DNA from 4 places in the Bradyrhizobium sp. GCM10028915 genome. Region 3 is predicted to be linked to each of the others. Evidence: predicted binding sites of a transcription regulator. Region 3 holds the regulator's gene; each other region holds the start of a gene.

Region 1 (7,598 bases), on a different contig from region 3:
CCTTGAGGGACAGCGCCGCTGCATCGATTTCATGATCGACGCAGGCTCGAACGGTCTGTGCATTCTCGCCAATTTCTCCGAGCAGTTCGTGCTCACGGATGCCGAGCGCGAGACCGTGATGCATGCGGTGCTGGAGCATGTCGCGGGCCGCGTTCCCGTGATCGTCACCACCACGCATTTCAGCTCGGCCGTCTGCGCCGCGCGCAGCCGGCAGGCCGAGGCGGCCGGTGCCGCCATGGTCATGGTGATGCCGCCCTATCACGGCGCCACCTTCCGCGTGCCCGAAAAAGGCGTCGTCGAATTCTTCAAGGTGCTGTCGGGCGCGATCAAGATTCCGATCATGATCCAGGATGCGCCTGTCGCCGGCACCCCCCTGTCGGTCGAACTGCTCGCGCGGCTGGCGCGCGATTTCGCCAACATCCGCTATTTCAAGATCGAGGTGCCGGGCGCGGCTGCAAAGCTGCGCAGCCTGATCGACGCCGGCGGCAGCGATATCGAGGGTCCCTGGGACGGCGAGGAAGCGATCACGCTGCTCGCCGATCTCGATGCCGGCGCCACCGGCGCGATGACCGGCGGCGGCTATCCCGACGGCATCCGCCAGATCGTCGATCCCTATTTCGCCGGCAAGCGTGAAGAGGCCAAAGCCGCCTACGAACGCTGGCTGCCGCTGATCAACTACGAAAACCGCCAATGCGGCCTGATCGCCTGCAAGGCGATGATGCAGGCCGGCGGCGTGATCAAGTCGGACACGGTGCGGCATCCGCTCCAGCCGTTGCACCCGGCGACGCGGGCCGGGCTGCTGGAGTTGGCCAAGGAGCGCGATGCGCTGGCGTTGAGGTGGGGGAAGTAGCGCAACGCTGTCGTCCCGGCGAAGGCCGGGACGACGCTGAGTGTGAGGTGCGCACCCTGGCCTGATCCCGCCAGCTTCCATCTGGCTGAAGGCGTCGAATTAACGCGGTTCGGGCGGTTTCCCGCAGCCCGGCGATGACATATTGTACGCTCGCCAACCTGGCCCGCGGAGCAACTCAAGACATCGCGCAACAGCTCTTCATTATGCCGCTATTCCGAACCAGGTTGGTGCGAACCAACGAAACAGGGAGGCAGTGCCATGACGATGAGGCCGGATCCCACCTTTCACGCATCGCCCAAGCTTGCGATGGAAGCTCCTGCGGAGAACTTTGCCTACACGTTGCTGCTCAGTCCGGATTTCTCGAAACCGGATGCTCTCGCGGTGATCGACGCCAAGCCGGGATCGCCGACCTACAGCCAGATCGTCCACACCGTGACGATGCCCAACAAGGGCGATGAGTTTCATCACTTCGGCTGGAATGCCTGCTCCTCCGCCTTGTCGCCGCTCACTGGGCATGCCTTCATCGAGCGGCGCTATCTCATCATCCCCGGGCTGCGCTCGTCGCGGATTTACATCATCGATACCAAGCCCGATCCGACCAAAGCCAAAATCCACAAGATCATCGAGCCCGAGGAAGTCTTCAAAAAGACCGGCTATTCGCGGCCGCACACCATCCATTGCGGGCCGGACGGCGTCTATGTGAGCACGCTCGGCGGCGGCGGCAAGGACGGCACCAACGGGCCTCCAGGCGTCTTCATCATGGATTGCGAGACGTTCGAGGTCCTTGGACGATGGGAGATCGACCGCGGTCCGCAGACGCTGCACTATGATTTCTGGTGGAACCTGCCGCGCGACTACATGGTGACGAGCGAATGGGCATTGCCGCCGCAGTTCGAGAACGGGATCGTCCCGGAAGATCTGCTGGCGAACAAATATGGCCATCGTCTCCACTTCTGGGATCTCCGCGCCCGTCGCAACGTGCAGACCATCGACCTCGGCGCCAATCATCAGATGGCGCTGGAGGTACGGCCGGCGCACGATCCGGTTCGCGAATACGGCTTTGTAGGCGTTGTGGTCGACACCACGAATCTCGAAGCCTCGATCTGGACCTGGTGGCGCGAAGGCGGAAAATTCCATGCGGAGAAGACGGCGACGATCCCGCCCGAGCCTGCGCCAAAGGAGAAGCTCCCGCCGCTGCTTCAGGGCTTTGGCGCCGTGCCGCCGCTGGTGACCGACATCGACCTGTCGATGGATGATCGTTTTCTCTATGTCTCGTGCTGGGGCACGGGTGAAATGCGCCAGTACGACGTGAGTGATCCGCGAAAGCCGAAGCTTGCGGGCTCGGTTCACATCGGCGGCATCGCGCGCCGCACCCCCCATCCGAACGGCAAGGCATTTGCGGCCGGTCCGCAGATGGTCGAGATCAGCCGGGACGGCAGGCGGGTGTACTGGACCAATTCGCTCTATTCCACCTGGGATGACCAGTTCTATCCCGATGGCGTTCCGGGTTTGGAAGTCATGGCCAATGTCGGTCGCAATGGTGGCCTCGAGCTCGACAAGAACTACTTCGTGAGCTTCCCCGACGGATATCGTGCGCACCAGATCAGGCTGGAGGGCGGCGATTGTTCGACGGACTCCTTTTGCTACCCGTCGGCCTAGATTGGGCACACGCGAGCCTCGGCTGGCTGTGGCTCGCTCTTGTTGCGAGCGGTCTCTATCACGGGGTCAATCCGGGAATGGGCTGGCCGCTCGCCGTTTCGGCCGGGCTCATGGACAAGAGCCCGCGCGCGCTCTTTCGTGCGTTGTGGGCTCTGGCCGCCGGACATCTCCTGGCAACGCTTCTCGTGCTGCTGCCATTCGCGTTCCTGCTCGTGCTGGCCGAGTGGCAGCGTTCGATCCAGCTCGGCGCGAGCCTTTTCGTCATCGGCTTCGGCGTCTATCGGCTGGTCGAGCGGCGCCATCCGCGCGCGCTGGCACGAATTCCGCCGACGCAATTGGCGCTCTGGTCATTTGCCGTTGCCATTGCTCACGGCGCCGCCTTGATGCTCGTGCCGATCTATCTCGGGCTCTGCCAGGCCTTCGAACTCGATGCCGGCCATGAGGCCGCCGGCGCGCTGATGAAGGCGAGTCTCGGGATGGCGGTTCTGGTGTCTTTGGTGCACGTCGCTGCCATGGTCAGCGCCGGCGGATGTCTGGCGTGGCTGGTCTACCGCCATCTGGGATTGAGGTTCGTCTCGCGAAGCTGGTTCAATCTGGATGTAATCTGGGCCACCAGCCTCATTCTGGTTGGCGTTGTGGCCTTCGGCTTCAATCTCGCGAGCTGGCACTGACGCTTACTGGGTCAAAGCCCACTCGCCGATGATGCGGAAGCGAGCCTTGGCGTGGTCCTGTTTGAACAGCGCGACGCGATCGATCGCAAGCGTCTTGAGGCCGAGCGCAGCAAACCTTCCCTGCAGCATTTCCAGAATCGGCCCGCGCCGCTCCACGTCGAGCCGGCCCGTCAACGTCATGTGGAAACGGAATTCCTCCATCACGTAAGGATAGCCCCAGCGGTCGAGATAGTGGCGCTGCCGTTCGCTCAGCTTCTCCGGCTTGCGCCGCGCACGGTCTTCCGCGCTCAGCGGCGCGCGGAAGGAGTCGAAGTCGCGCGCGCAATCGGCGGCGAGCTGCTGGAGTTCGCCGACCGGCTCCCCGGGAATGACGGCGATGAAGCCGCTGATGGAATCGACGACCGGGCGGATCACCGGAATTGCGCGTGCCCTGCCGGCGAATGTCGCGCAGGCCGCAACAAGCTCGACCTCGCGCCTGTCGGACGCCAGCGCCATCGGCGCCTTCAGCGTGGCGTGAAAGCCGTATTTGCGGGGATCGGCGGTAACATCACGCCAGTCCGGCGCGAGACGCGATGCGTCGGCGGGAAACGGCAGCTCGTTGCCGGTATAGGCATCGTAGCCGAGCAACTCCGCGCCGAAGCGGGTGAGCGCGCTGTCGCTGCCTGCGGCAAAATAGATCGCGTAGCGGGGGAAACTCGTCATCGTCCGAGCATAGCGGGTTTATGCCGCGGCGACAGCTTGGCGCGGGGTAGCTGGCATGCCAAGCAACCGCGTCGCCTCGGTGAGATGCACGAGCTTGCCGCCTGATATCACGGCGATCAGCCGCGGCCGCAGCGGCATGCTGTCGTCGACCAGCAGAATGTCCGCGCGCCGGCCTTCCGCGAGCACGCCGCGATCTGCAAGACCGGTCGCGCGCGCGGGCGCGGCGGAGACCAGATTCCAGGCCTCGGTCAGCGGCAGCACGCCATCGGCGGCGAGCCGGAACGCAGCGAGCAGCTGCGCGGGATAGTAGTAGTCCGAGGCCAGAACCGAGCAGAGCCCTTTGGCGATCATGTCGGATGCCCTGGTCCAGCCCGTGTGGCTGCCTCCGCGCACGACGTTCGGCGCGCCGTAGACGATGGCGTCACCGTGGCTTGCTGCCGCCCGCGCTGTCTCCTCGTTGATCGGAAACTCCGCAATCGCCACGCCCATGGCGCGAAAGCCTTCGCGCATCGCCGGCGTCGCATCATCGTGCGAGAGCATCCGCACGTCGGCGGCGCGGGCCGTCGCGGCCAGCCGTGACACGGAAGCCGGCACATCCGCGGCGCGGGACATTATGTGTCCGACCAGCCGGTCGAATTCCTCGCTCGACAGGCCGGTGCGCTCCACCATGCGATTGCGCTTGCGCGGCTTGGCCATGTCCCCAACCGTGCCGTCCATGTGGTCGTTGAAGGCGAACAGGTCGACGCGGCCCTCAGTGAGCCATTGGCTGATCTCGGTTTCGGCGTCGAGATTGTAGGTCTCGTGGCGCAGGTGAAAGCGGGTGTCGGCGGCGAATTGCGGGCGCTGCCGTTCGATCGCCTCCATCAGGCTGCGCGCATTGCCGGCGCTGCGCAGGCCCGGCTCCCACGAACAGGTCGTGGCGTGAAAAACCGTGGTGATGCCGTTGCTGATCGCCTGGCGGTCGCTGTCGGCGAGCGCGACGTCGATCGGGAAATCGACCCCGGCGCGCGGCATCATCTGTCGCTCGAAGGCATCGCCATGCAGATCGACGATGCCCGGCAGGACCAGCAGATCGCGCGCCTTGATCGCCAGCCGCGCCCGGCTGCGCGAGGCATTGATCTCTGCGATGTCCGTTCCGGACACGAGAAGCGACGTTTCGGCGAACTCGGAGCCGATCAGGGCCCGCCCGCCCTCGAGGAATATGTCTGTCACGCGACCGCGCTTCGTTTGCTGGCAGAAGAGGGTGCCCCTGCTTCGTATGCCGTGAGGAAATCCTCAATCCCGAGCTTGCGGAAATTGGGCAGGGCTTCACGCAACTTGTCGTGATCCCAGTCCCACCAAGCGAGCCTCGCAAGCCGCCCCGCAACCTCTTCCGAGAACCGCCGGCGAACGATGCGCGCCGGATTGCCGGCAACGATGGTGTAGGCCGGCACGTCCTTGGTGACGATGGCGCCGGCCGCGATCACCGCGCCGGTGCCGACGTTGCGGCCCGGCAGCACGATCGCGCCATGGCCGATCCAGACGTCATGGCCGATATGGACGTGATGCTGGCGCCGCCAGTCGAAGAACTCGGTGTCGTCGCTCTCGCCTTCGAAATAGGCGCTCGAACGATAGGTGAAATGCGCCTGCGTGGCGCGGTGCATCGGGTGATTGCCCGGATTGATCCGCGTCATCGCCGCGATCGAGCAGAATTTTCCGATGGTGGTGTAGGTGATCTGGGCGTCGTTCACGACATAGGAGTAATCGCCCATCGTCACTTCGTGCAGCATCGTGCGGGCGCCGACCTCTGTGTAGGCCCCAAGCCTGGTGTCGTGCAGCTTCGCCGAGGAATCGACAGTCGGCTGGAGCGAAAGAGCTTTGGCGGCCATGTTGTATCCGAACGAGAGGGCGAGTGTTTCTCTTCGAGCGGCTTGATGACAATGTCATGACGGCGCGATGACAGGGGATGAACAGGGGATGAGGTGTGTAGGATCGCCGCATCGCAACGTCCGTGTCACACAAGTGTCAAGCGCCGGCGTTAGCGGTGGGTCCCAGCTACTCTGGAGCCCTGCATGCTGGTGGTTGAAGGTCTGACGTGTCGCTTCGGCGTGAAAGCCGCGGTGGACGACGCCTCGTTTCAAGTCTCTCCCGGCGGCTTCGTCGGCGTGATCGGACGGTCCGGCGCCGGCAAGTCGACCCTGCTGCGGACCATCAACCGTCTCGCGACCCCTTCGCAGGGTCGCATCCTGTTCGACGGTCTCGACGTCACCGCGCTACGCGGCAAGGAGCTGCGGCAGTGGCGGGCGCGCTCGGCGATGATCTTTCAGCAGTTCAATCTGGTCGGCCGGCTCGATGCTCTCACCAACGTTCTTATGGGACGGCTCGCGACGATGCCGGCCTGGCGCTCGCTGTCGCAGAGCTGGCCCGAGCAGGACAAGGCGCTGGCGATGTCCGCGCTCGAGCAGTTCGACATCGCCCCACTCGCAGCCCAGCGCGCCGACCAGCTCTCCGGCGGCCAGCAGCAGCGTGTCGCGATCGCCCGCGCGCTGGTGCAGCAGCCCGACATCATCCTTGCCGACGAGCCGATCGCCTCGCTCGATCCGCGCAACACCAAGATCGTGATGGATGCGCTTTTGCGCATCAACAAGCATTTCGGCATCACCGTGCTCTGCAATCTGCATTCGCTCGACCTGGCGCGCAGCTATTGCGACCGCCTGATCGGCATGGCGCAGGGTCGCGTGGTGTTCGACGGCGCGCCGGCCGAGTTGACCGAGCACGTTGCGCGCGAGCTCTACGATCTCGAAGCCGCCGAAGTCATGGGCGGCACGCCTGCACCGGTGCGACAGGGCATTCCGGCGCTTGGAACGGCGGCCGCCGCCTGAGCTGCGCCGCATCAGGACTTACCAATTTTGCGTCAACCGACCTCAACCAATGAAGAGGCTATCATGATTACTCGCAGATTGATTCTCGCCGGCGCCGCCGCGCTCGCGTTGACGACTTCGGCCTCCGCCGAAGACTGGAAAGCCAAATATCCCGAGCTGACCTTCGCGGTCATTCCGGCGGAAAACGCCTCGGGCGTGACCGAGCGCTGGGCGCCGTTCATGAGCTATCTCTCCAGGGAATTGGGCGTGAAAGTCACGCTGCGCATCGCCAACGACTACGCTGCCGTGATCGAAGGCCAGCGTGCCGGCAACATCCACATCGCGAGCTATGGCTCGGCTTCGTTCGCTCGCGCCCGCCTGACCGGCGTCAAGACCGACGCCTTCGCCAACGACATCAACTCCGACGGCTCCACCGGTTATTACTCGGTGTTCTTCGTCAAGGCGAGCAGCCCCTACAAGAGCATCGATCAGCTCAAGGGCAAGAACCTCGGCCTGGTCGATCCGAACTCGACCTCCGGCAACAACGTGCCGCGCTTCGAGCTCGACAAGATGGGCATCGCGGACGCCGACACCTATTTCAGCAAGGTCGTCTTCACCGGCAGCCATGAGAACGCGATCCTGGCACTGGCGCAGGGCACCGTCGACGTCGCCGCCAACCAGTGGACCAGCGACGACGATTCGACATTGGCGCAGATGTTGACCAAGGGCATGCTGAAGAATGCCGACGGCTCGGCGATGAAAAAGGACGATTTCCGCATCATCCACAAGTCGGCGCCGATCATCAACGGTCCGTATGCCTACAATTCCGACCTGCCGGAAGAGGCCAAGGCCGCCATCGCGAAGGCGTTCTTCGAC
Region 2 (7,598 bases), on a different contig from region 3:
TACCAGCAGGAGCAGGTGCCGCTGGTGGTGTTCGCCGGCGCCGAATACGGCAACGGCTCCTCGCGCGACTGGGCCGCGAAGGGCACCCGTCTGCTCGGCGTGCGCGCCGTGATCTGCCAGAGCTTCGAGCGCATCCACCGCTCCAATTTGGTCGGTATGGGCGTGCTGCCCCTGACCTTCGAGGACGGCACCTCCTGGTCGTCGCTCGGTCTGAAGGGCGACGAGAAGGTCACGCTGCGCGGCCTCGTTGGCGACCTCAAGCCGCGCCAGAAGCTGACCGCGGAGATTGTCTCCGGCGACGGTTCGCTGCAGCGCGTTTCGCTGCTCTGCCGCATCGATACGCTGGACGAACTCGAATACTACCGCAACGGCGGCATCCTGCACTACGTGCTACGCAAGCTCGCGGCGTAAGCGCGGATTTGTGAACGGTGGCTCACTGCGAAGTGAGTAGTAGGTTACACGAAGGCGGCCTATCACAAGGCCGCCTTCACGCGTTTGCGGCAGGCTTCAGATGGGCCCGCCCGGCACAGAACCTCCCCTTGTACGGTTCTTGGACGGACAACAAATGTGTGAGGCCCGTAAGATTACGGTGACCATCCGGCGGTAAGATTTCCCTCTCACGAGCAATGGTGTGCGGCGTTCGACATGACAACAATGACGGCTTCTCATCTGGTTTCACGCTGGTCCGGTGCCCTCTGGTCGGGAGCTCTTGGTCTCTGTGCAATCGTCGCCGTCATCCGCCCTGCCGAGGCTGATCCTCGCGCCGTTGTCGAATTGTTTACCTCGCAGGGCTGCTCCTCCTGCCCGCCGGCCGACAAGATCATCGGCGACCTCGCCCGCGATCCCTCGATCATCGCGCTGAGCATGCCGATCGACTATTGGGACTATCTCGGCTGGAAGGACACATTGGCCGATTCGCGCTTCTCTGCACGGCAGCGTGCCTATTCGCGCATGCGCGGCGACCGCGAAGTCTACACGCCGCAGGTCGTGGTCAACGGCTCCACGCATGTCGTCGGCAGCGACCGCACCGGCATCGAAAGCGCCATCGGCAAAACCGAGACGGGCACTGGTGTGATGAGCGTGCCGGTGACGATGTCGCTCGCGGGCAAGCAGATCAACGTCTCGGTGGCCGCGAGCAAGGAGCCGACGGCGTCCCACGGCGAGGTCTGGATCTGCTCGATTGCGAAGTCGGTGCCGATCGCGATCAGCCGCGGCGAAAATCGCGGACAGCAAGTGATCTATCACAACGTGGTGCGCAACCTGCTGAAGGTCGGCGACTGGACCGGCCGCCCGGAAAGCTGGACGGTGCCGATCGAGAACCTCACGCGTGACGGCGTCGACGGTGCCGTGGTCTATGTCCAGGACGGCAGCCGGGAGAGACCGGGCCCGATGCTGGGCGCGGCGTACACGTCGCTGCACTGACGCGCACTTCGAATCGTCCGACTCAAGCACACTCTCAATCCTCATGGTGAGGAGGCGCGTCAGCGCCGTCTCGAACCATGCAGGCCCTGCTGAGGCAGCTCGGCCTCGATCCTTCGAGACGCCGCTTCGCGGCTCCTCAGGATGAGGGGAAAGGGTTTTTGCTGAGATGCTGAGATATCCGTCGAGGCAGAAACATCCCGACCCAAACAAATCGACTCAAACAAAAAAGGACCAACTCGCGTTGGCCCTCCTTGTCGTGCGAACAGACCCGATCCTGACGGCCCCGGGGGGCTGGGGGCTGAGGAATCCGGAACCGAAAGGACCGGGTCAACGCACATAGGTCTTTTCGCAACGCAGGGCGGCAGTCGCTTGGCGGAAAAGCGGCGACACTATGATTCCTGCTAACGATCCCGTGACGGTTTGCCGCGACAGAGTTCCACCGCTGCGTGTGGGCGGATTGGCTCCGATTCCAAGGTCCTTCTAAGGGCCCTTGCGGTGGGGAACAGTTGGCGCGATCATGCAACCGTCATGATCCGCGGTCGAGGGACGGTCTTCGCGGACGCGGTCATGCTGATGCGACAGGAGGCGGCCTATGAGTCTGTCGGAGGACACCGATCCGAGCGAACAGCGTGCGGCAGCGCGCCCCGCCGCTTCGAATGCGCAACTGAGCCGCGTGACGTTCAACCGGCTCGAGCTGCACCGTATTCTCAATCTCTACGGCCGGATGGTTGCCGAAGGCGAGTGGTGCGACTATGCCATCGACTTCCTCAGGGATCGCGCTGTGTTCTCGGTCTTTCGCCGCGCCTCGGAAGTGCCGATCTATCGTATCGAGAAGGATCCGCGCCTCGCGCGCAAGCAGGGCATGTACAGCGTGATCTCGGCGACGGGCTTGATCCTGCGCCGCGGCCACGAACTGGAGCGCGTGCTCCTGGTGATCGATCGCAAATTGGCGGTGGTGTAGCAGGGATCCAGTAGCCCGGGCGAGCGTAGCGACATCCGGGTCTTTGCTTGCAGCGTTCCCGGGTATCGCTTCGCTCACCCGGGCTACGGGCCTTACTTCCCCGGCACGCTCTTGGCGCCCTCGCCGAGGCTCCGCTGCATCATTACCGTGTCCAGCCAGCGGCCGAATTTCAGCCCGACGCTGGGATGCGTGCCGATCATTTTGAAGCCGGCCCTGGTGTGCACGCCGATCGAGCCGGCATTGGTGGAATCCCCGATTACCGCGATCATCTGACGGAAGCCGCGTGCCTCGCATTCGACGATCAGCCGCTCCAGCAGGAGCGCCCCGATGCCGCGGCGGTGGAAGGATGGATCGAGATAGATCGAGTTCTCGACCGTGAAGCGGTAGGCCGGGCGGGGCCGGTAGGCACCGGCATAGGCGTAGCCGGCGACGCGCCCGTCGAGGATGGCGACGAAATAGGGGTAGCCGCCATCGATCAGCGTGCGGTAGCGGCGCGTCATCTCGGCAAGGTCGGGCGGCTCCAGCTCGAACGTCGCGGTGCCCTCGCGGACAGCCTGCCGATAGATGGCCGTGATGGCGGGGAGGTCGGCCTCGGTGGTGGGCCTGATATCGGGTACGGACATGCCGCAAGATTAGAGCCTTCCCGGGGCGGCTGGAAGAGGCAACCGTGCTTCCTCATACTCCGTCCTTGCGAGGAGCCCTTGCGACGAAGCAATCCAGAAATGCACCAGCGGAGGGACTCTGGATTGCTTCGCTGCGCTCGCAATGACGGTGGGTGTTGAGAGGCTCGCCCCAAACAAAAACCCCGGCCTCTCGGCCGGGGCTGGTGTCGTTCGCTCTGGGCCGGGCGCTTAGTCGCGCTGGCCGAGGAGCTGCAGGAGCAGCGTGAACAAGTTGATGAAGTTCAGGTACAGCGACAGCGCGCCGGTGATGGCCGCACGCTCTGCGATGTCACCGCCGGCCGAAGCGTAACCGTAGATGTAGTCGTTCTTCAGCCGCTGGGTATCCCAGGCGGTGAGGCCCGCGAACACCAGCACGCCGACCACCGACACGACGAACTGCAGCACCGAGCTCGCCAGGAACAGGTTCACCAGGCTCGCGATGACGATGCCGATCAGGCCCATGAACAGGAACGAACCCATTCCGCTCATGTCACGCTTGGTGGTGTAACCGTAGAGGCTGAGCGCGCCGAAGGTCGCCGCGGTGATGAAGAACACCCGGACGATCGAGGTGTGGGTGAACACCAGGAAGATCGAGGACAGCGAGACGCCCATCAGTGCCGCGAACACCCAGAACAGGATCTGGGCGGTCGAAGGAGCGAGCCGGTTGATGCCTGCCGAGATCACGAACACCATGGCGAGCGGCGCGAGCATGAACAGCCACTTCAGGGGGCTGACGAACATCGCGTAGCCGAACGGCGTCAGGAACAGCTTGCCGACCCGCACGGCTTCCGGGGTCGGAACGTCCGTCACGGCGGCCATGTAGACGCCGAGGGCGGCAAGGCCGGTGATGGCCAGGCCGATGCTCATGTAGTTGTAGATGCGCAGCATGTAGGCGCGCAGGCCGGCATCGACCGTCGCGGCGTCAACACGCCCGGCGGCCCTGCCGAAAGGAGAAGCGTAATTGCGGTCTAGGTCCGACATGGTCGAATTCCCGTTGGTTGGTCCGGTCCGGCATGAGGGTCGCCATGCCGCCGGTTCGTCAAATTCTATCTCGGATACCGATGTCTGCCGACTAAATTCTGGCTCACAATCGGGGCTCCGAACCCATTCGATATGTGGGAAACTAACACATTCGCTGCAACCGTCCACGCGCGGCTGAATGTCGCCCTTCCCTGCAATCCAGACGAGCGGACGTGGTTAATCGCTGGAATCGTGCGATTTCGCTCCCGTGCCGCCGCCCGCTACCATTTGTCACAAATTCCGCAACACCGTGGCGGGCTTTTTGTTCAACGCCAGCAGGGTGCCGGCGAGCCCGAGGCCGACCGTGACGACCAAGGCAGCCGCGACCACGCCGGCTGCGCTGCCGCCCTGCCAGACGAAAGTGAGGGTCATCAGCCGGGTCACGATCATCCAGGCCGCGACGCTGCCGGCGAAAACGCCGAAGACCGCGGTGGCAAGTCCGATCAGGAGGTATTCGAGCGCATAGGCGCCGAGCAGCCGCAGCCGGGTCGCGCCCAGGGTCTTGAGGATCACCGCATCGTAGACCCGGTGGCGATGGCCGGCGGCGAGCGCGCCGCCGAGCACCAGGATCGCCGAGATCAGGGTCACCGCGCTGGCGCCGCGGATCGCCAGCGCCAGGTTGGTCACGACCGAGCCGACCGTCTCCATCACCTCGCGCACGCGCACGCTCGTCACCATCGGATAGGCGTCAGCGACCTCCTTGATGATCTTGCCGTCGCCGGCCGCATCGCCGCCGGCTTCCGTCAGCGTCGCGATGTGGGTGTGCGGCGCGCCCTTGAATGCGTTCGGTGAGAACACGAGGACGAAATTGATGCCGAGGCCCTGCCAGTCGATGCTGCGCAGATTGCTGATCTTGGCGGGGATGTCGCGGCCGAGGATATTGACCACGACCTCGTCGCCGAGCTTGAGGCCGAGTCCATCCGCGATCTTCTTCTCCATCGAAACCAGCGGCGGGCCGGAATAATCGGCGCTCCACCACTCGCCCTCGACCACCTTGGAGCCCTTCGGCAGCTCGGCGGTATAGGTCAGGCCGCGGTCGCTCTGCAGCACCCACTCGGAATCGGTGCTGGGCTTGAGCTCCTCGGCGCGGACACCACGGGATCCGACGATCCGTCCGCGCAGCATCGGCACGTCGTCGACTTTCGCGCCAGGGGCGATCTGGCGCAGGTATGTGTCGAACTGCTCGGCCTGCGTGCTCGGAATGTCGATGAAGAAGAACGATGGCGCGTGCTCGGGCAGCGCCGCCAGGAACTGCCGGCGCAGATTGCCGTCGATCTGGGTGATGGTGACGAGCACGGCGAGCCCGAGCCCGAGCGACAGCACGACCGAGGGCGTCAGCGCGCCCGGCCGGTGGATGTTGGCAATCGCAAGTCGCAGCATCGGCCATCGCGTGCGCGGCAGCCGCCGCGCGATGGTCATCAGCAGGGCGGCAACGCCGCGGAGCAGCGCGAACACGACCACGGAGGAGGCCACGAACACCGCGGCGATGCGCTTGTCGAAGGACAGCCCGATCACGACCGCGATCAGCAGCGCGATCACGACGGCCATGAAGACGAGATAGCTCCAGCGTGGCCGATGCCATTCGGAGCTGATGGTGTCGCGGAACAGCGCCGCCACCGGCACATCGTGCACCCGGCCGAGCGGCCACAGGCCGAAGGCAAGCGCCGTGAGCAGCCCGTAGACGAACGACAGCGCGAGCTCGTCGGCATGCACCGCCGGCACCACCGGCAGGGGCAGCAGCTTGCCGAATAGGCCGACGATCGCGAACGGCATGGCGGCGCCTAGTGCGAGGCCGATCACTGAGCCGATCGCGGCGAGCAGGAGAACCTGGGCGAGATAGATGCCGAACACGTCGCGCCCGGTGGCGCCGACGGCCTTGAAGGCCGCGATCACCTCGAGCTTGTGGTCGATATGGGCCTTGACGGCATTGGCAACGCCGACGCCGCCGACCAGCAGCGCGGCGAGGCCGACCAGCGTCAGGAACTGCGTGAAGCGGTTGATGTTGCGCTCGAGCTGCGGCGAGGCATTGGAGCGGCTGCGGACCTCCCAGCCGGCCTGCGGCGCGGCGTTGCGGGCGTCCGCGATGAAGGCGTCGGTGGCGCGCTCGTTGTTGGCGATCTCCGGCAGCTTCACACGATAGACCCAGCGCACCAGGCTGCCGGGTTGGACGAGCCCTGTCGCGCGCAGGCCCGCTTCGCTGATCAGGAAGCGCGGGCCGAAGCCGATGCCGCCTGCGAGCTTGTCGGGCTCGGCTTCGACGGCGCTGCGGATCTGGAACGTCGCAGCCCCGACGGTGACGCGATCGCCGGTCTTGAGCGACAGCCGCGCCAGCAGTGTCGGATCGGCGGCCGCGCCGAACGCGCCGTCGCGCTCCGCGAGCAACTCGGACATCGGCAGCGGCGGCGCCAGCGTCAGCTGGCCCAGCATCGGATAGGTGTCGTCGACCGCCTTCATCTCGACCAGGGCCAGCTTGCCCTCGGCCGAGCGCGCCATGCCGCGCAGTGTGGCGGCGCTCGAGACGGTGCCGCGCGAACGCAGGAAGGCGACTTCCTCCGGCTTCGCCTCGCGCTGAAACAGGACGAACGACACGTCGCCGCCGAGCAGCGTACGGCCTTCGCGGGCGAGGCCGTCGCTCAGGCTCGCCGAGACCGAGCCGACGCCAGCGATGGCCATCACGCCGAGCGCGATGCAGGCAATGAAGACGTAGAAGCCGCGCAGGCCGCCGCGCAATTCGCGCAGCGCGTAACGCAGCGACAGCGCGACGCCGTTGGGCTTCGCAAACGGTGCGGCAGCAGCACTCATGCCGGCGCCGACTGCGTGTCGATGCGCCCCGAACGGAGGCGGATCACGCGATCGCAGCGCTGCGCGAGCGAAGAATCGTGCGTGACCAGCACCAGCGTCATGCCGCGCTCGGCATGCTTGCTGAACAGGAGGTCGACGATCTGTTGTCCCGTGGCTTCGTCGAGATTGCCGGTCGGCTCGTCGGCGACGAGGATCGCTGGATCGGGTGCCAGTGCGCGGGCCAGCGCCACGCGCTGCTGCTCGCCGCCGGAGAGTTGGGTCGGATAATGATGCAGACGGTCGCCGAGCCCGACCGATTGCAGCTCCTGCGCCGCGCGCTTTGCGGCGTCGGGATTGCCCGCAAGCTCGAGCGGCACCGCGACATTCTCCAGCGCGGTCATGGTCGGGATCAGATGGAAGGACTGGAAGACGATGCCGACCTGGCGGCCGCGGAAGCGGGCCAGTGCGTCCTCGTCGAGGGCATTGAAAGGCGTGCCGTTGACCACCACCTCTCCGCTATCAGGACGCTCCAGCCCCGCCATCACCATCAGCAGCGTGGATTTGCCCGAACCTGACGGGCCGATCAGGCCGATCGTCTCGCTCCGGCCCACGCGCAAGCTGATATCCTTGAGGATGTGAACGCGTGCCGCGCCCGTACCCAATGACAGATTGACGTTGGAGATGGCGATGGTGTCGGCCGAACTGTCGGCGAGCGAAGAGGAAGAGATGCGAGTGTCCATGGTCCGGTCATA
Region 3 (7,598 bases):
CACGCCGCCGCCGCAAGGACATCGTCGTCCGCGGGCTCTGCATCGCCGCAACCGCCTTCGGCGTCACCTGGCTCGCGCTGATCCTGATCACGCTGCTCTACAACGGGCTGGCGGGACTCAATGTCCAGCTGTTCACCGAAAACACGCCGCCACCGGGATCGAACGAGGGCGGTCTGCTCAACGCCATCGTCGGCTCGCTGATCATGACCGTGATCGGCGTCGGCATCGGCGCGCCGCTCGGCATGTTCGCCGGCACCTATCTCGCCGAATACGGCCGCAATGACCGGCTGACCTCGGTGATCCGCTTCATCAACGACATCCTGCTCTCGGCGCCGTCGATCATCATCGGCCTGTTCATCTACGGCGCCGTGGTGGTGCCGATGCGCGGCTTCTCGGCGATCGCAGGCTCGCTCGCCCTCGCGGTCATCGTGATCCCGGTGGTGCTGCGCACGACCGAGGACATGCTGCTGCTGGTGCCGAACGCGTTGCGCGAGGCGGCCTCGGCGCTCGGCCTGCCGCGTTCGCTGGTGATCAAGCGGATCGCTTATCGGGCTGCCCGATCGGGTCTCATCACCGGCGTGCTGCTCGCGACCGCTCGCGTCGCCGGTGAAACCGCGCCGCTGCTGTTCACCGCGCTATCGAACCAGTTCTTCAGCCTCGGCCTGAACAAGACGATGGCGAACCTGCCTGTGACCATCAACAACTTCGTGCAGAGCCCCTATGCCTATTGGAAGCAGTTGGCCTGGAGCGGGGCGCTGCTCATCACCCTGACCGTTCTTGCCCTTAATATTTTCGCGCGCATCCTTGGCGCCGAGAGGACCGCAAAATGAGTGATCTTTCCGTGTCGATGAGCGCGTCCGGTGGACTGCCGCACGCGGCGGTGCTGCCCGAGGCGCCCCCCAAGGTGACCGTGCGTAACCTGAACTTCTATTACGGCGAGCACCATGCGCTGAAGAACATCAACCTGACGCTCGGCGCCAACCGTGTTACGGCGTTCATCGGACCGTCGGGCTGCGGCAAGTCGACCCTGCTGCGCATCTTCAACCGGATGTACGACCTCTATCCCGGCCAGCGCGCCACCGGTCAGCTGATGCTCGATCAGACCAACATCCTCGACCCCAGGCTGGACCTCAATTTGCTGCGCGCCCGCGTCGGCATGGTGTTCCAGAAGCCGACGCCGTTCCCGATGACGATCTACGAGAACATCGCGTTCGGCATCCGTCTCTATGAGAAGATCTCGAAGTCCGAGATGGACGGCCGCGTCGAGAAGGCGCTGCGCGGCGGCGCGCTGTGGAACGAGGTCAAGGACAAGCTCAACGCCTCCGGCCTGTCGCTCTCCGGCGGCCAGCAGCAGCGCCTCTGCATCGCCCGCACCGTCGCGGTGAGGCCCGAGGTGATCCTGTTCGACGAACCCTGTTCGGCGCTCGACCCGATCTCGACCGCCAAGGTCGAGGAGCTGATCCAGGAGCTGTCCGAGGATTACACGATTGCGATCGTCACCCACAACATGCAGCAGGCGGCGCGCGTCTCCGACAAGACCGCCTTCATGTATCTCGGCGAGTTGATCGAGTTCGACGACACCAGCAAGATCTTCACGTCGCCGTCCGATCGGCGCACGCAGGATTACATCACCGGCCGGTTCGGCTAGGAGACGCGACATGGGTTCTGAACATACCGCAAAGGCCTTCGACACCGACCTCCAGGAACTCACTCGCCTGGTCGCCGAGATGGGCGGCATCGCCGAGCGCATGATCGTCGAGTCCGTCGACGCGCTGATCCGCCGCGACGTCCCGCTCGGCCAGCGCGTCGTCGCCATCGACACCGAGCTCGACGCGCTGCAGAAGCGCATCGAGGAGCGTGCGGTGCTCACCATCGCCCGCCGCCAGCCGATGGCGGTCGATCTGCGCGAGATCGTCGGCGCCATGCGCGTCGCGACCGATCTCGAGCGCATCGGCGACCTCGCCAAGAACATGGGCAAGCGGGTTGCGGCGCTGGAGACGGACTTCCATCCGCTCAAGCTGTTCCGCGGCCTCGAGCACATGACCGACCTCGTGCAGCAGCAGGTCAAGTCGGTGCTGGACGCCTATGCCGCGCATGATTTGCCGGCGGCGATGGCGGTGTGGAAGGGCGACGAGGAAGTCGACGCCATCTGCACCTCGCTGTTCCGCGAACTCCTCACCTACATGATGGAGGATCCGCGCAATATCTCGTTCTGCATCCATTTGATGTTCTGCGCCAAGAACATCGAGCGGATCGGCGACCACGCCACCAATATCGCCGAGACCGTGTTCTACATGATCGAGGGCCAGGCGATCACCGACAAGCGGCCGAAGGGCGACATGACGACCTTTGCCAACACGGTACCGAACACCTGAAGACTTAAGGAGCGACGACCCGATGGGCGCACGCATTATGGTGGTTGAGGACGAGGAAGCCCTGACCGAGCTTCTCCGCTACAACCTCGAAGGCGACGGCTATGACGTCGAGACGGTGATGCGCGGCGACGACGCCGACACCCGCCTCAAGGAGCACATCCCCGATCTGATCGTGCTCGACTGGATGCTGCCGGGCCTGTCAGGCATCGAATTGTGCCGGCGGCTTCGCACCCGTCCCGAGACCAAGCAGCTTCCGATCATCATGCTCACCGCGCGCGGCGAGGAGAGCGAGCGGGTGCGGGGTCTTGCGACCGGCGCCGACGATTACATCGTCAAGCCGTTCTCGGTGCCGGAGCTGCTGGCGCGCGTGAAAGGCCTGCTGCGGCGCGCGAGCCCGGAGCGCCTCGCCACCGTCCTTGCTTTTGGCGACATCGAGCTCGACCGTGACAAGCGCCGCGTGGCGCGCTCGGGCCGGCCGATCGATCTCGGTCCGACCGAATATCGCCTGCTGGAGTTCTTCCTGGAGCATCCGGGGCGCGTGTTCTCGCGCGAGCAGCTGCTCGACAGCGTCTGGGGTCGCGACATCTATATCGACGAGCGCACCGTCGACGTGCATATCGGTCGCCTGCGCAAGCTGCTCAATCTCGGCCGCGAGCAGGACCCGATCCGCACCGTCCGCGGCGCCGGCTACGCGCTGGATGATCGCTTCGCGAAGGCGGAGCAGGTGTAGGGTTGCAGGCTTGTTTGTTGGCGAGCTGTCCCTGCATTCTCAGCCGTCGTCCCGGACAAGCGAGCGAAGCGAGCGCTGATCCGGGACCCATAACCACCGAACGTGGTTTGGCGAAGACTCGGAGTGACCCCTTCCGCACGATTATTGCGTGCTCGGAGTATGGGTCCCGGCCCCCCGTGCGCAATTGCGCACTAGGCCGGGACGACACTGAAATTGTTGAACTGTCTTCGCGTGACGACTAACGGGGACCCGGCTTTACCGGTGCGCGGCGCCGATCCGACGCGGGCTGGTACGCAACGCGCGAGTGCTGGGCGCAATAGGGCAGTCCGGACAGCGCCCTTCCACCGCAGAAGAAGAAGTCCGGGCTCGAGGGATCGCCGACCGGCCAGTGGCAGGTCGCCTCGTTCAATTCCAGCAGCGACAGCCGCTGGCTCATCGGCACCACGTTGTCGTAGGTGACCGGATCCGGCTCAGCCTCGACCTCGAAGGCCTGCGCCAGCGCGGTGTTGCCGCGCGAGATCGGGCGGCTCACCCGCATCATGTGCTGCGCGGGGCGCGCCTTGCGCGGCCGCGGCGCTGCCGATGATGGGCTCTTGGCGCGGCCCGAAAGGCCGAGCCTGTGCACTTTGCCGATCACGGCATTGCGGGTCACATTGCCGAGCTCCGCCGCGATCTGGCTGGCCGAAAGTCCGGCCTCCCAGAGCTTTTTCAGCTGCTCGACGCGATCATCGGACCAGGTCAAAACCGTCATTGCACCCTTTCCCTCGCTGCGCGCCAGCCATCCTGGGGCCTCGCAGCGAATGCCTAAGCCTTCAAAAACCCGTGCCGCCAGAATCCCTTAAGGCTCGCCGGGCGCGTCTTGAACGCCCGAACGTTTACGCCGGTACATAAGGACTTAAAGATCAGAACCACTGCACGAGATGTCGTATCTGACAATCCAAACGCTACAATATGGCGTGACTCCCGCGCAAGAGTCCGCCGACTCGCTTCCACATGTTCCGTGGCCATATCCCGCAAAATCGGCACCGCAAGACTACGGATTCAGCGTTTCGCGAGGCTTTCCGGGCGGCATTGACACCCGTTTCACCAGGCCTAAGATAGTCGCACGTGCCGCCCTCAAGAGGCGGCACGTTTCGTTTTCCGGGCCGGTCGATGGTGCGTTGCGCAATGCACGCTCACTCCGTCCGCAACATTCAAGTGACCATCATGACTAACAGCGCAGCGCCGCATTTGCTCCCCGTTTTCGCCAGGTCCGACCTTGGTTTCGAGCGTGGCGAAGGCTGCTGGCTGATCGCGACCAATGGCGAGCGCTATCTCGATTTCACCTCCGGGGTGGCGGTGAATGCGCTCGGCCATGCCCATCCGGCGCTGGTCGCGGCGTTGCAGGAGCAGGCCACGAAGCTCTGGCACATGTCGAATCTGTTCCAGAGCCCGGACGGCGAAAAGCTCGCCGCCCGCCTGTGCAATGAAAGTTTCGCGGATTTCGTGTTCTTCTGCAATTCCGGCGCCGAAGCGCTGGAATGCGTGATCAAGGTCGTGCGCCGTTATCACGCCGCAAAGGGTCATCCCGACCGCTATCGCATGATCACCTTCGAAGGCGCCTTCCATGGCCGCACGCTGGCGACGCTGGCCGCAACGGGATCGGCAAAATATCTCGAAGGTTTCGGCCCTCCGATGGAGGGCTTCGACCAGGTTGCGCATGGCGATCTCGATGCCGTGAAAAAGGCAATCGGTCCGCAGACCGCCGGCATCCTGATCGAGCCGATCCAGGGCGAGGGCGGTGTGCGTTCGGCAACGCCCGCCTTCCTGAGGGCGTTGCGCCAGCTCTGCGACGAGAAGGGTCTGTTGCTCGCCTTCGACGAGGTGCAGACCGGCATGGGCCGCACCGGCGATCTGTTCGCGTACCGCCGCCTTGGCGTCGAACCCGACGTGATGTCGCTGGCCAAGGCGCTCGGCGGCGGCTTCCCGATCGGCGCCTGCCTTGCGACCGCGGAAGCGGCGTCCGGCATGACGCCGGGCTCGCACGGCTCGACCTTCGGGGGCAATCCGCTCGCGATCGCGGCTGCGAACGCCGTGCTCGACGTCATGCTCAAGCCCGGCTTCTTCGACCACGTGCAGAGGATGTCGCTGCTGCTCAAGCAGAAGCTCGCCTCCGTGATCGACCGTCACGGCGATGTCGTCAGCGAAGTGCGCGGCGAGGGCCTCCTGATCGGCATCAAGGCCGTGGTGCCCTCCGGCGATCTCGTTGCAGCCTTGCGCGACCAAAAGCTGCTCACCGTCGGTGCCGGCGACAATGTCGTGCGTTTCCTGCCGCCTTTGATCGTCACCGAAGCCGAGATCGAGGACAGCGTCGGGCGGCTCGAGCGCGCCTGCACTGCGTTGTCCGGCAACAAGCGGGCGGCAAGCTGATGAGCAAGTCGCCCGATAAAACACCGAAGCACTTCCTCGATATCAACGAGCTGCCGCTGTCGGAGCTCAAGCGCATGCTCGCTGCGTCCTCCGCGATGAAGGCGAAGCAGAAGGCGCATCAGCCGGTCAGGCCGCTCGAAGGCAAGACCCTGGCGATGATCTTCGAGCGCCCCTCGACGCGGACGCGGGTGTCTTTCGACGTCGCCATGCGCCAGCTCGGCGGCGAGCCCATCATGCTCACCGGCGCCGAAATGCAGCTCGGCCGCGGCGAGACCATCGCCGACACCGCGCGCGTGCTGTCGCGCTATGTCGACGCCATCATGATCCGCATTCTCAATCACGATGCGCTGCTGGAGCTTGCGGCAAACGCCACCGTGCCCGTCATCAACGGCCTGACGCGCCGCTCGCATCCCTGCCAGGTGATGGCGGACCTCATGACCTACGAGGAACATCGCGGCCCGATCGAGGGCAAGACCGTGGCCTGGACCGGCGACGACAACAACGTGCTCGCCTCCTGGGCGCACGCCGCCGAGCGCTTCAAGTTCCAGCTCAATGTCGCGACGCCTCCGGAGCTCGCGCCGAAAAAGGCGATGCGCGACTTCATCAAGGCGACCGGCGCGCCGATCATGCTCGGCACGGATGCCGAAGCCGCCGTGCGCGGCGCCGATTGTGTCGTGACCGACACCTGGGTGTCGATGGGCGACAAGGAAGGCGAGCACCGCCACAACGTGCTCAAGCCCTATCAGGTCAATGCGCAGCTGATGTCGCTTGCCAAGCCGGATGCGCTGTTCATGCACTGCCTGCCCGCCCATCGGGGCGAGGAGGTCACCGACGAGGTGATCGACGGTCCACAATCCGTCGTGTTCGACGAGGCCGAAAACCGCCTGCACGCGCAAAAGGGCATTCTGGCCTGGTGCTTCGACGCGGTGAAGTAATCCGGGCCGGTATCCGCCGTGCCGGCGAAGTAGGTCTTCATCGTCGTCCTGGCTTTCGCCAGGACGACGATGAATTTGCCCTGGTTGCGTACGATCCGTTCTGCATTCCGGACCTCAGCCCGCACCCCCTTCCAATTCCGCCTTCCGACCCCAGATAAAGCGCCATGGTTTCCCAATCCCCTGATATGAAAACCGGGCCTGAAGGCCCGGTTCGCGCGCCATCCGCGGTTCCGATCGATGACGCCGTGCTGCCCTACGAGGTCGACGCGCTCGATGTGCGCGGTCGGCTGGTGCGGCTTGGTCCGGCGCTCGACGAAATCCTGACCAAGCACGATTATCCCGCGCCGGTCGGCAAGCTGCTCGGCGAGGCCATCGTGCTGACCACGCTGCTTGGCTCCTCGCTGAAGTTCGAGGGCCGCTTCATTCTCCAGGCCCAGACCGACGGTCCGGTGTCGTTCCTGGTCGTGGACTATCAGGCGCCGGATCGCCTGCGCGCCTATGCGCGCTACGACGCCGCGCGCCTCGGCGAGGCCAAAGATACTGGCACGCATTCCGGCGCGCTGCTGGGCCACGGTCATCTCGCCATGACCATCGACCAAGGCCCCGACATGAGCCGCTACCAGGGCCTGGTCGCGCTCGACGGCGGCAGCCTCGAAGACGCCGCTCACGAATATTTCCTGCGCTCCGAGCAGATCCCGACACGCGTGCGTCTCGCTGTCGGCGAGGAATGGCGTTCGAACGACGGCGGCAAGCATCGCTGGCGTGCTGGCGGCATGCTGATGCAGTTCCTGCCGAAGGCGCCCGAGCGTGCGCGGCAGGCCGATCTGCATCCCGGCGATGCGCCCGAAGGCGTCGAAGTGCACGCCGTCGCTGAAGACGATGCCTGGGTCGAGGCACGCTCGCTGATCGAGACCGTCGAAGACGTTGAGCTGATCGATCCGGAGCTGTCCGGGGAGCGGCTGCTCTACCGCCTGTTCCACGAGCGCGGCGTGCGCGTGTTCAATCCGCTGCCCTTGAAGGCGCAATGCTCCTGCTCGCGCGATGCGGTGGCATCGATGCTAAAGAGCTTTTCGTCTGACGACCGTGCCGCGATGGTCAAGGACGACAAGGTCGTCGTGACCTGCGAGTTCTGCAGCTCGGTGTACGAGT
Region 4 (7,598 bases), on a different contig from region 3:
TCGTGGGTGACGTAGATCGAGGTGGTGTTGAGCCGGCGCTGCAATTTGCGGATCTCGACCCGCATCGCGATGCGGAGTTTGGCGTCAAGATTGGAGAGCGGCTCGTCGAACAGGAACACCTTCGGCTGGCGCACGATGGCGCGGCCCATGGCGACGCGCTGGCGCTGGCCGCCGGAGAGCTGGCGCGGCTTGCGCTCCAGCATCGAGGTGAGCTCGAGCACGCGCGCGGCTTCGTCGACGCGGGTCTTGACCTCGGCCTCTTTCATGCCGCGGTTGCGCAGGCCGTAGGCCATGTTGTTGAACACGCTCATATGCGGATAGAGCGCGTAGTTCTGGAACACCATCGCGATGTCGCGGTCGGCGGGCTCGATCTGGTTGACGATGCGGCCGCCGATGTCGATCTCGCCGCCGGTGACGGTTTCGAGGCCCGCGACCATGCGCAGCAATGTCGACTTGCCGCAGCCGGAGGGCCCGACCAGCACGCAGAACTGACCGTCGCCGACATCGACGTTGACGCCCTTGATGGCCTCGAAGCCGCCGGGATAGGTTTTGCGGACGTTGCGCAGGGTGACGTTAGCCATGGGATTTACTTTTCCGTCTCCACGAGTCCGCGCACGAACAGTTTCTGCATCACGACGACGACGAACACCGGCGGCAGCATCGCGAGCACGGCCGTCGCCATCACGATCGGCCATTCGGTCAGCGCGTCGGTGGTGGTGATCATCTTGCGGATGCCGACCTGGATGGTCTGCATGTCGTCGCGGGTGGTGATCAGCAGCGGCCAGAGATATTGATTCCAGCCAAGGATGAAGAGGATCACGAACAGCGCCGCCATGTTGGTGCGCGACAGCGGCAGCAGCGTATCCCAGAAGAAGCGCAAGGGACCGGCGCCGTCGATGCGCGAGGCTTCCAGCAGCTCGTCCGGGACCGTCATGAAGAACTGGCGGAACAGCAGCGTCGCGGTGGCCGAGGCGATCAGCGGCAGCGACAGGCCCGCATAGCTGTCGAGCATGTGCAGATCCGCGACGATCTTGTAGGTCGGATAGATGCGGACCTCGACCGGCAGCATCAGGGTGATGAAGATGATCCAGAAGATCGGCATCCGGAACGGAAAGCGGAAATAGACGATCGCATAGGCGGAGATGATCGAGATCGCGATCTTGCCGACCGCGATCAGCAGTGCCATCACCAGCGAGTTCAGCATCATGTTGCCGACGGGCTCGCGGGTCGATCCGCTCGTGCCGACGAAAATGGTCTGGTAGTAGACCTCGAAGAAATGACCGCCCGGCAGCAGCGACATCTGCCCGTTGGCGATCAGCGCGTTGTCCTGGGTCGAGGCGACAAACGCGATGTAGACCGGGAAGGCGACGACCGCGATCCCGATCCAGAGGATGATGTGGGCGATGTAGCGCCGGAAGCCCTCTTCCTCGACCATCAGTAGGTCACCTTGCGTTCGACGAACCGGAACTGGATTCCGGTGAGCACGATGACCATGACCATCAGGATCACCGACTGCGCCGCCGAGCTGCCGAGATTGCCGCCGAGCAGGCCGTCGGAATAGACCTTGTAGACCAGCGTGACCGTCGACGTTCCGGGGCCGCCGCGGGTCATCGTGTCGATGATGCCGAACGTGTCGAAGAAGGCGTAGACGATGTTGACCACCAGCAGGAAGAAGATGGTCGGCGACAGCAACGGGAAGGTCACGGTCCAGAACCGCCGCATCGGACGGGCGCCGTCGATCGCGGCGGCCTCGAACACGCTCTTTGGGATCGCTTGCAGGCCGGCGAGGAAGAACAGGAAATTATAGGAGATCTGCTTCCACGCGGCGGCGAGGATGATCAGCGCCGCGGCCTGGTCGCCGTCGAGCAGCGGATTCCAGTCGACGCCCATATTGCGCAGATAGCGCGAGAGCACGCCGAGCGAGGGATGCAGCATGAAGATCCAGAGCACGCCGACCACGGGCGGTGCCACCGCATAGGGCCAGATCAGGAGCGTGCGGTAGAGCATCGAGCCACGCAGCGGCTTGTCCGCCATCACGGCGAGCAGCAGCGCAAAGGACAGCGACGAGACGGCGATGGCGAACGAGAACAAGAAGGTCCGGACGATCGCCTCGAAATAGGCTGCGTCCTTGAACAGCTCGACGTAATTCTCGAACCAGACAAAGGTGGTCGACAGACCGAACGCATCCTGGAGCAGGAAGGACTGGATCACCGCCTGCAGGGCCGGCCAATAGAAGAAAATCAGGACGATCGCGAGCTGCGGCGCAACCAGCGCGTACGGTAACAGTCTTGACTGGAAGATGGCTTGCTTTTGCATGATGCCAGCAGAGCGGCAGGCCGGGTCGCGGCCTGCCGCTCATTGCCTCACTTGACGGCGGTCTTTTCGAACTGCCGCAGCATCGTGTTGCCGCGCTCGACGGCGGCATCGAGCGCCTGCTTGGCGGTCTTCTTGCCGGCCAGCGCCTGCTCAATCTCTTCCGACCAGACGTCACGCAGCTGCACCATGTTGCCGAGGCGCAGGCCGCGCGAATTCTCGGTCGGCTCCTTGTTGGTCAGCTCGAGCAGCGGGGTCTCGAGATAGGGCTGATCCTTGTAGAAGCCTTCTTCCTTCGCCTTGGCGTAGGCCGCCTTGGTGATCGGCAGGTAGCCGGAGGCCTTGTGGATGTAGACCTGGCGATCGGTGTCGGAGAGGAAGGTCAGGAACTTCGCGACGCCCTTGTATTCCTCGGCCGACTTGCCGCCCATCACCCACAGCGAAGCGCCGCCGATGATCGAGTTCTGCGGCGCGCCCTTGACGTCCGGATAATACGGCATCGGCACGGCGGTGAAGTTGAACTTGGCCTGCGCCTTGACGTTGCCGAAGAAGGCCGACGAGGTCAGGTAGATCGGGCACTCGCCCGAAGTGAAGCGGCCTTCGCCGGTGTTGGTGCGGCCGGCGTAGTCATAGGTCTTGGTCTTCTGCAGCTCGACCAGGGTTTCTAGATGCTTGACCTGAAGCGGTCCGTTGAACTCGAGCACGGTGTCGAAGCCGTCGAGGCCGTTGGCCTTGCTGGCGAGCGGCACGTTGTGCCACGCCGAGAGCTGCTCGAGATTGACCCAGGTGATCCAGGAGCCCGAGAAGCCGCAGGTGTCATGACCGGCAGCCTTCAGCTTCTTGGCGGCCTCGAACGTTTCGGGCCAGGTCTTCGGGATCTCTACGTTCGCCTTCTTCAGCTCGTCGAGGTTCACCCACATCACGGTCGAGGACGAGTTGAAAGGGAAGGACAGCATCTCGCCCTTCGACGTCGAATAATAGCCGGTGATGGCGGGCAGGTAGATCTTGGGGTCGAACTTCTCGCCGGCGTCGGCCATCAGCTTGTAGACGGGCTTCACGGCGCCGGTCGCGGCCATCATGGTCGCGGTGCCGACTTCGAACACCTGCATGATGTGCGGGGCGTTGCCGGCGCGGAACGCCGCGATGCCGGCGTTCATCGTATCGGGATAGTTGCCCTTGTAGGTCGGGATCACCTTGTAGTCGCTCTGCGACGCGTTGAAGTCGGTGGCGAGCTTGACGATGACGTCGTTGTTGGCGCCGGTCATCGCGTGCCACCACTGGATTTCGGTCACGGCCAAGGCCGGCGAGGCCGATAGTCCAACCGTGAGTGCAATAGCGGCAGCCGCTCCAAATTGTCGAAGAGCCATCAAGTAAACCTCCCTTGGCCGTTCTCTTGGGCCGTCAAAAATGATCGCTTGCGCTAGCAGCGCCATATGACGTTCACATGACTGTGTAAGCGGCCGAAACGAAAGCGGCAAGCGCTGGAAAAGGGAAGCCGTCAAATAGGCGAATGCCGCGCGCGCAGCGTCCTTCGTTCGCGGTGCACAGAGCGCCCGCACCGCACTGCGGCATTGCCGTGGGATGTGGAAGGCGAGGGCGCTAGCGCTTGCGCTCGGGGCCGCAGACAGTGCCCTGCTCGACCATCGCGTCGATCTCGGACCTGGAGTAGCCGAATTCGCCCAGGACCTCGGCGGCGTGCTCGCTGAATTTCGGCGGCAGGCGCCGCAGGCTCGGCTTGCTGCGGTCGAGCCGGATCGGCGACGCCACGCCCTTGTACCAATCCTTCTCGATAATATCGCCGCGCGCGATCGTGTGCGGGTTGGTCAATGCCTGGTCGATCTTCTGCACGGGGCCGGCGGGCAGGCCCGCGGCGAGCAGGCGATTGCACAGCGGCTCGGCCTCGTGCTGGCTGAACACGGCGGCAAGCTCGGCCCGCAGCGCCTCGCGATTGCCGATGCGATCCTTGTTGCGCGCAAAGCGCGGATCGGTGCCGAGCTCGGGCTTGCCGATCTCCTTGGCGAGCTTGCGGAAGGTGCCGTCATTGCCGACGCCGATGAAGATGTCGTCGGTCTTGGTCGGGAAGATCGCATAGGGCACGAGGTTGGGATGCTCGTTGCCGGTGAGCGACGGCGGCTTGCCATGCATGAAATAATTCGCGGTGTGCGGATGCATGATGGCGAGACCGGTCTCGTACAGCGTGGTCTCCAGGAACTGGCCCTGGCCCGAGCGCTGCCGCTCCGACAGCGCCATCAAGATGCCGATCGCCGCATAGAGGCCGGTGCCGATGTCGACCAGCGGCACGCCGATCCGCATCGGTCCGCTCTCGGGCGAGCCGGTCGCCGCGATCATGCCGGTCATGGCCTGGATGATGGCGTCATAGCCGGGATTGCCGCCGCGCGGGCCGTCGGCGCCGAAGCCGCAGATCCGGCAATGCACGAGGCGCGGAAATTTCTCGCGTAACACCTCGTTGCCGATGCCCCATTTCTCCAGCGTGCCCGGCTTGAAGTTCTCGATCAGGACGTCGGCGCTCTCCAGCATCTTGAGCAGCACGGTCCGGCCGCCCTCGGAGGCGAGGTCGAGGCCGATCGAGCGCTTGTTGCGGTTGATGCCGATGAAATAGGCCGCGTCTTCCTCGTGGAAGGGAGGGCCCCAGTCGCGTACCTCGTCGCCTGCGGGCGGCTCGACCTTGATCACGTCGGCGCCATGGTCGGCGAGGATCTGGGTGCAATAGGGGCCGCCGAGCACGCGCGTCAGATCGATGACGCGCAGGCCGCTCATTGCACCCATGGCAGCTCCAGAACTGGCGGCTTCAGTCATGCCTTCGCGTCCCCTGTGTCGATGTGATCACAGGCCTAACGAGGTTCGTCCGAGCCGGCAATGGCTTCGCGTGTAGGGCGTCATGCAGGCCGCTCGCCGCAATCCCGCGAGATGGCAAATAAAGGGAAGCGGCCGGCCCGGGGGTATCCCGGGCCAGCCGCTTCACCGAAACCGGTCAGACCACCGTCAGGCGGACGTCGACATTGCCGCGCGTCGCGTTGGAATACGGGCACACCTGGTGCGCCTTCTCGACCAGCGCCTCGGCTTCCGCGCGGGCGAGGCCTGGCAGCGAGACGGCAAGGTCGATGTCGAGACCGAAGCCGCCGGCCGCGCGCGGGCCGATCCCGACGGTCGAAGTCACGGAGGCGTCGGCCGGAACCTTGGGGCCGCCCTGCGAGGACACGAACTTCATCGCGCCGATGAAGCAGGCGGCATAGCCCGCAGCAAACAGCTGCTCGGGATTGTTGCCGGCGCCGCCTCCGCCGCCGAGCTCCTTCGGCGTGGTGAGCTTGACGTCGAGCGCGCCGTCGAGGGTCGCGGCATGGCCGTCGCGGCCGCCGGTGGCCTTTGCGCTGGTCTTGTAGAGGACGTTCACTGACATTTTTGTCTCCCTGTGTTTTCGGGGTGGGGGCGCCATCTTTATCGCAGGCAATTAGATTGCGCGCAATTGAAATTATAGCGTCTCACATTTAATTGTTCGCAATTGAATGTAGCGACGGCCGGCCCCAGAATGGAGCAAGTCCTGTGAGATTCTCGATGCCCCGGAAACATTCGGCAGCGGACGCGCCGCTGCGCCTCGACAACCAGATCTGCTTCGCGGTCTATTCCGCCGCGCATGCCTTCAACCGCGTCTACAAGCCGCTGCTGGACCGGCTCGGCCTGACTTATCCGCAATATCTGGTGATGCTGGTACTGTGGGAGCGCGACGACGTGCCGGTCAAGAGCATCGGCGAAAAGCTGCACCTGGATTCGGGTACGCTGACGCCGCTGCTCAAGCGCCTCGAGGCGGCCCACCTCGTCAAGCGCACGCGCTCCAGCGAGGACGAACGTCAGGTGCTGATCGCGTTGACCGCGCAGGGCCAGGCCCTGAAGGACAAGGCGCGGGCCGTGCCGCAATCGATCCTGGCGGCATCGGACTGCTCGGTCTCGGAACTTGTCGCGATGAAGGACGAGATTGTGGCGTTGCGCGATCGGTTGAATGCGGTGATCGGGGAGTAGGGTTGGAGGTGCGCTCTTAGGACAGCCGCTTCTTTGTGAAGGCTCGGCCGGAGTGAGACTTCAGGTAGGCTTCAAAAGCGAGCGCTTTGTGCTTGTCAGGGAAGGCGCAGTACCAGATCAGCTTCCAAGGCTTGAACTTGGCAGTGTGGGTGGATTTGCCAGCATTGTGCTCTGGAAACCGGCGCTTCAGATCTTCCGTAGCCCCAACGTATTCCTGCTCGGGAAATTCGATGCTGCGGAGGATGTAGACGTACCACATTGACGATTATCGCCCGGGCAGCCGCTGCGTGGGAGTCTCACCAGTCCGTCTTCGCCCTTCGCCGGACACCACGCTTCGCCCTTCGAGCTCCGCGCGGCTGCGCCACGCGTAGCCCGAAGGGCGAAGCGTGGTGGAGCCAGGCGGGATCGAACCGCCGACCTCTTGCATGCCATGCAAGCGCTCTCCCAGCTGAGCTATGGCCCCTTAACCGTCCGACGCGCCTTGGGCGACGCGTCGGGAAAGACCCAGAACCACAGTTCTGGAATTATCTCAAGTCTCTTCGTCACCGCCGACATCACCAATGATGTCGGTGACGTCCTCATCGCCTTCTTCGTCGTCGGCGATAAAGGTCGAATCATCGTCGTCATCGTCCTCGATAGTTTCATCGACTTCGATGTCGTCCTCGGATTCGGGCACGACGGCCTTGACCTTGCCGGTGTTCTCCTCGGCATCGGCCTCCTCGAGCGAGACCTCCTCGACCTCCGCCGGCTCTGGCGTGGCGTCGGCGGCAGCGGCTGCGTGACGGGCTTCGGCACCGCGGGGTGCGCGAGCCGGCGCGATGGGCGCGATCGGCACGACTTCACCGGTATAGGGCGAGATCACCGGATTCTTGTTGAGGTCATAGAACTTTTTGCCCGTGGTCGGGCAAATACGTTTAGTTCCGAGTTCGGACTTGGCCACGGCAGAGGAATCCTGGAAATGTCTGAAAAGCGGTGCTTCACTTGGCTAGTTGGCGGCCCGCTGTCAATAGCGCATTGCGGGAGAACGACATGCCCGTGACGGCGGGGAGACCATGTGGTACCTGCCCCGCGAGTCCCACAGGGACGTTTCGGGCCTACCCAAGGACACAAACTTGACCGATTCCGACAAGCCGACGCCGCTCCAGTCGCGCGCCAGCGGTCCCCTGACCGGGAAAGTAAGGGTGCCCGGAGACAAGTCGATCTCCCACCGTGCCCTCATCCTCGGCGCGCTCGCGGTCGGAGAGACGCGG

Evidence for each region. Region 3 encodes PhoB, which activates phosphate uptake and scavenging genes when phosphate is short. Its sites were predicted from a motif close to TGTCATNNANCTGTCAT; they were not measured.
Region 1: phnC (phosphonate ABC transporter ATP-binding protein) is a predicted target of PhoB. The motif match lies at 5,807-5,823, and genes of this name have one in related genera.
Region 2: ACFQX9_RS05545 (DUF2794 domain-containing protein) is a predicted target of PhoB. The motif match lies at 1,936-1,952, and genes of this name have one in related genera.
Region 4: ugpB (sn-glycerol-3-phosphate ABC transporter substrate-binding protein UgpB) is a predicted target of PhoB. The motif match lies at 3,747-3,763, and genes of this name have one in related genera.

Annotation. Positions count from the first base shown of each region.
Region 1 covers NZ_JBHTFN010000057.1:48,696-56,293, forward strand. Annotated here, with positions in the region: gene ACFQX9_RS29340 (dihydrodipicolinate synthase family protein) at 1-850, shown strand, start outside; gene ACFQX9_RS29345 (selenium-binding protein SBP56-related protein) at 1,109-2,509, shown strand; gene ACFQX9_RS29350 (hypothetical protein) at 2,587-3,180, shown strand; gene ACFQX9_RS29355 (DUF1045 domain-containing protein) at 3,184-3,882, opposite strand; gene ACFQX9_RS29360 (alpha-D-ribose 1-methylphosphonate 5-triphosphate diphosphatase) at 3,901-5,094, opposite strand; gene ACFQX9_RS29365 (chloramphenicol acetyltransferase) at 5,091-5,750, opposite strand; gene phnC (phosphonate ABC transporter ATP-binding protein) at 5,934-6,743, shown strand; gene phnD (phosphonate ABC transporter substrate-binding protein) at 6,807-7,598, shown strand, end outside.
Region 2 covers NZ_JBHTFN010000007.1:46,371-53,968, reverse strand. Annotated here, with positions in the region: gene acnA (aconitate hydratase AcnA) at 1-411, shown strand, start outside; gene ACFQX9_RS05550 (thioredoxin family protein) at 646-1,422, shown strand; gene ACFQX9_RS05545 (DUF2794 domain-containing protein) at 2,015-2,383, shown strand; gene ACFQX9_RS05540 (GNAT family N-acetyltransferase) at 2,476-3,006, opposite strand; gene ACFQX9_RS05535 (Bax inhibitor-1/YccA family protein) at 3,235-4,026, opposite strand; gene ACFQX9_RS05530 (ABC transporter permease) at 4,297-6,867, opposite strand; gene ACFQX9_RS05525 (ABC transporter ATP-binding protein) at 6,864-7,586, opposite strand.
Region 3 covers NZ_JBHTFN010000065.1:641,152-648,749, reverse strand. Annotated here, with positions in the region: gene pstA (phosphate ABC transporter permease PstA) at 1-830, shown strand, start outside; gene pstB (phosphate ABC transporter ATP-binding protein PstB) at 827-1,648, shown strand; gene phoU (phosphate signaling complex protein PhoU) at 1,659-2,375, shown strand; gene phoB (phosphate regulon transcriptional regulator PhoB) at 2,398-3,105, shown strand; gene ACFQX9_RS32730 (GcrA family cell cycle regulator) at 3,344-3,856, opposite strand; gene ACFQX9_RS32725 (aspartate aminotransferase family protein) at 4,312-5,514, shown strand; gene argF (ornithine carbamoyltransferase) at 5,514-6,449, shown strand; gene ACFQX9_RS32715 (Hsp33 family molecular chaperone) at 6,614-7,598, shown strand, end outside.
Region 4 covers NZ_JBHTFN010000005.1:88,572-96,169, reverse strand. Annotated here, with positions in the region: gene ACFQX9_RS04010 (sn-glycerol-3-phosphate import ATP-binding protein UgpC) at 1-581, opposite strand, end outside; gene ugpE (sn-glycerol-3-phosphate ABC transporter permease UgpE) at 587-1,435, opposite strand; gene ugpA (sn-glycerol-3-phosphate ABC transporter permease UgpA) at 1,435-2,316, opposite strand; gene ugpB (sn-glycerol-3-phosphate ABC transporter substrate-binding protein UgpB) at 2,364-3,680, opposite strand; gene ACFQX9_RS03990 (CaiB/BaiF CoA-transferase family protein) at 3,913-5,130, opposite strand; gene ACFQX9_RS03985 (organic hydroperoxide resistance protein) at 5,306-5,731, opposite strand; gene ACFQX9_RS03980 (MarR family winged helix-turn-helix transcriptional regulator) at 5,887-6,348, shown strand; gene ACFQX9_RS03975 (GIY-YIG nuclease family protein) at 6,365-6,607, opposite strand; tRNA gene ACFQX9_RS03970 (tRNA-Ala) at 6,736-6,811, opposite strand; gene ACFQX9_RS03965 (TIGR02300 family protein) at 6,878-7,288, opposite strand; gene aroA (3-phosphoshikimate 1-carboxyvinyltransferase) at 7,401-7,598, shown strand, end outside.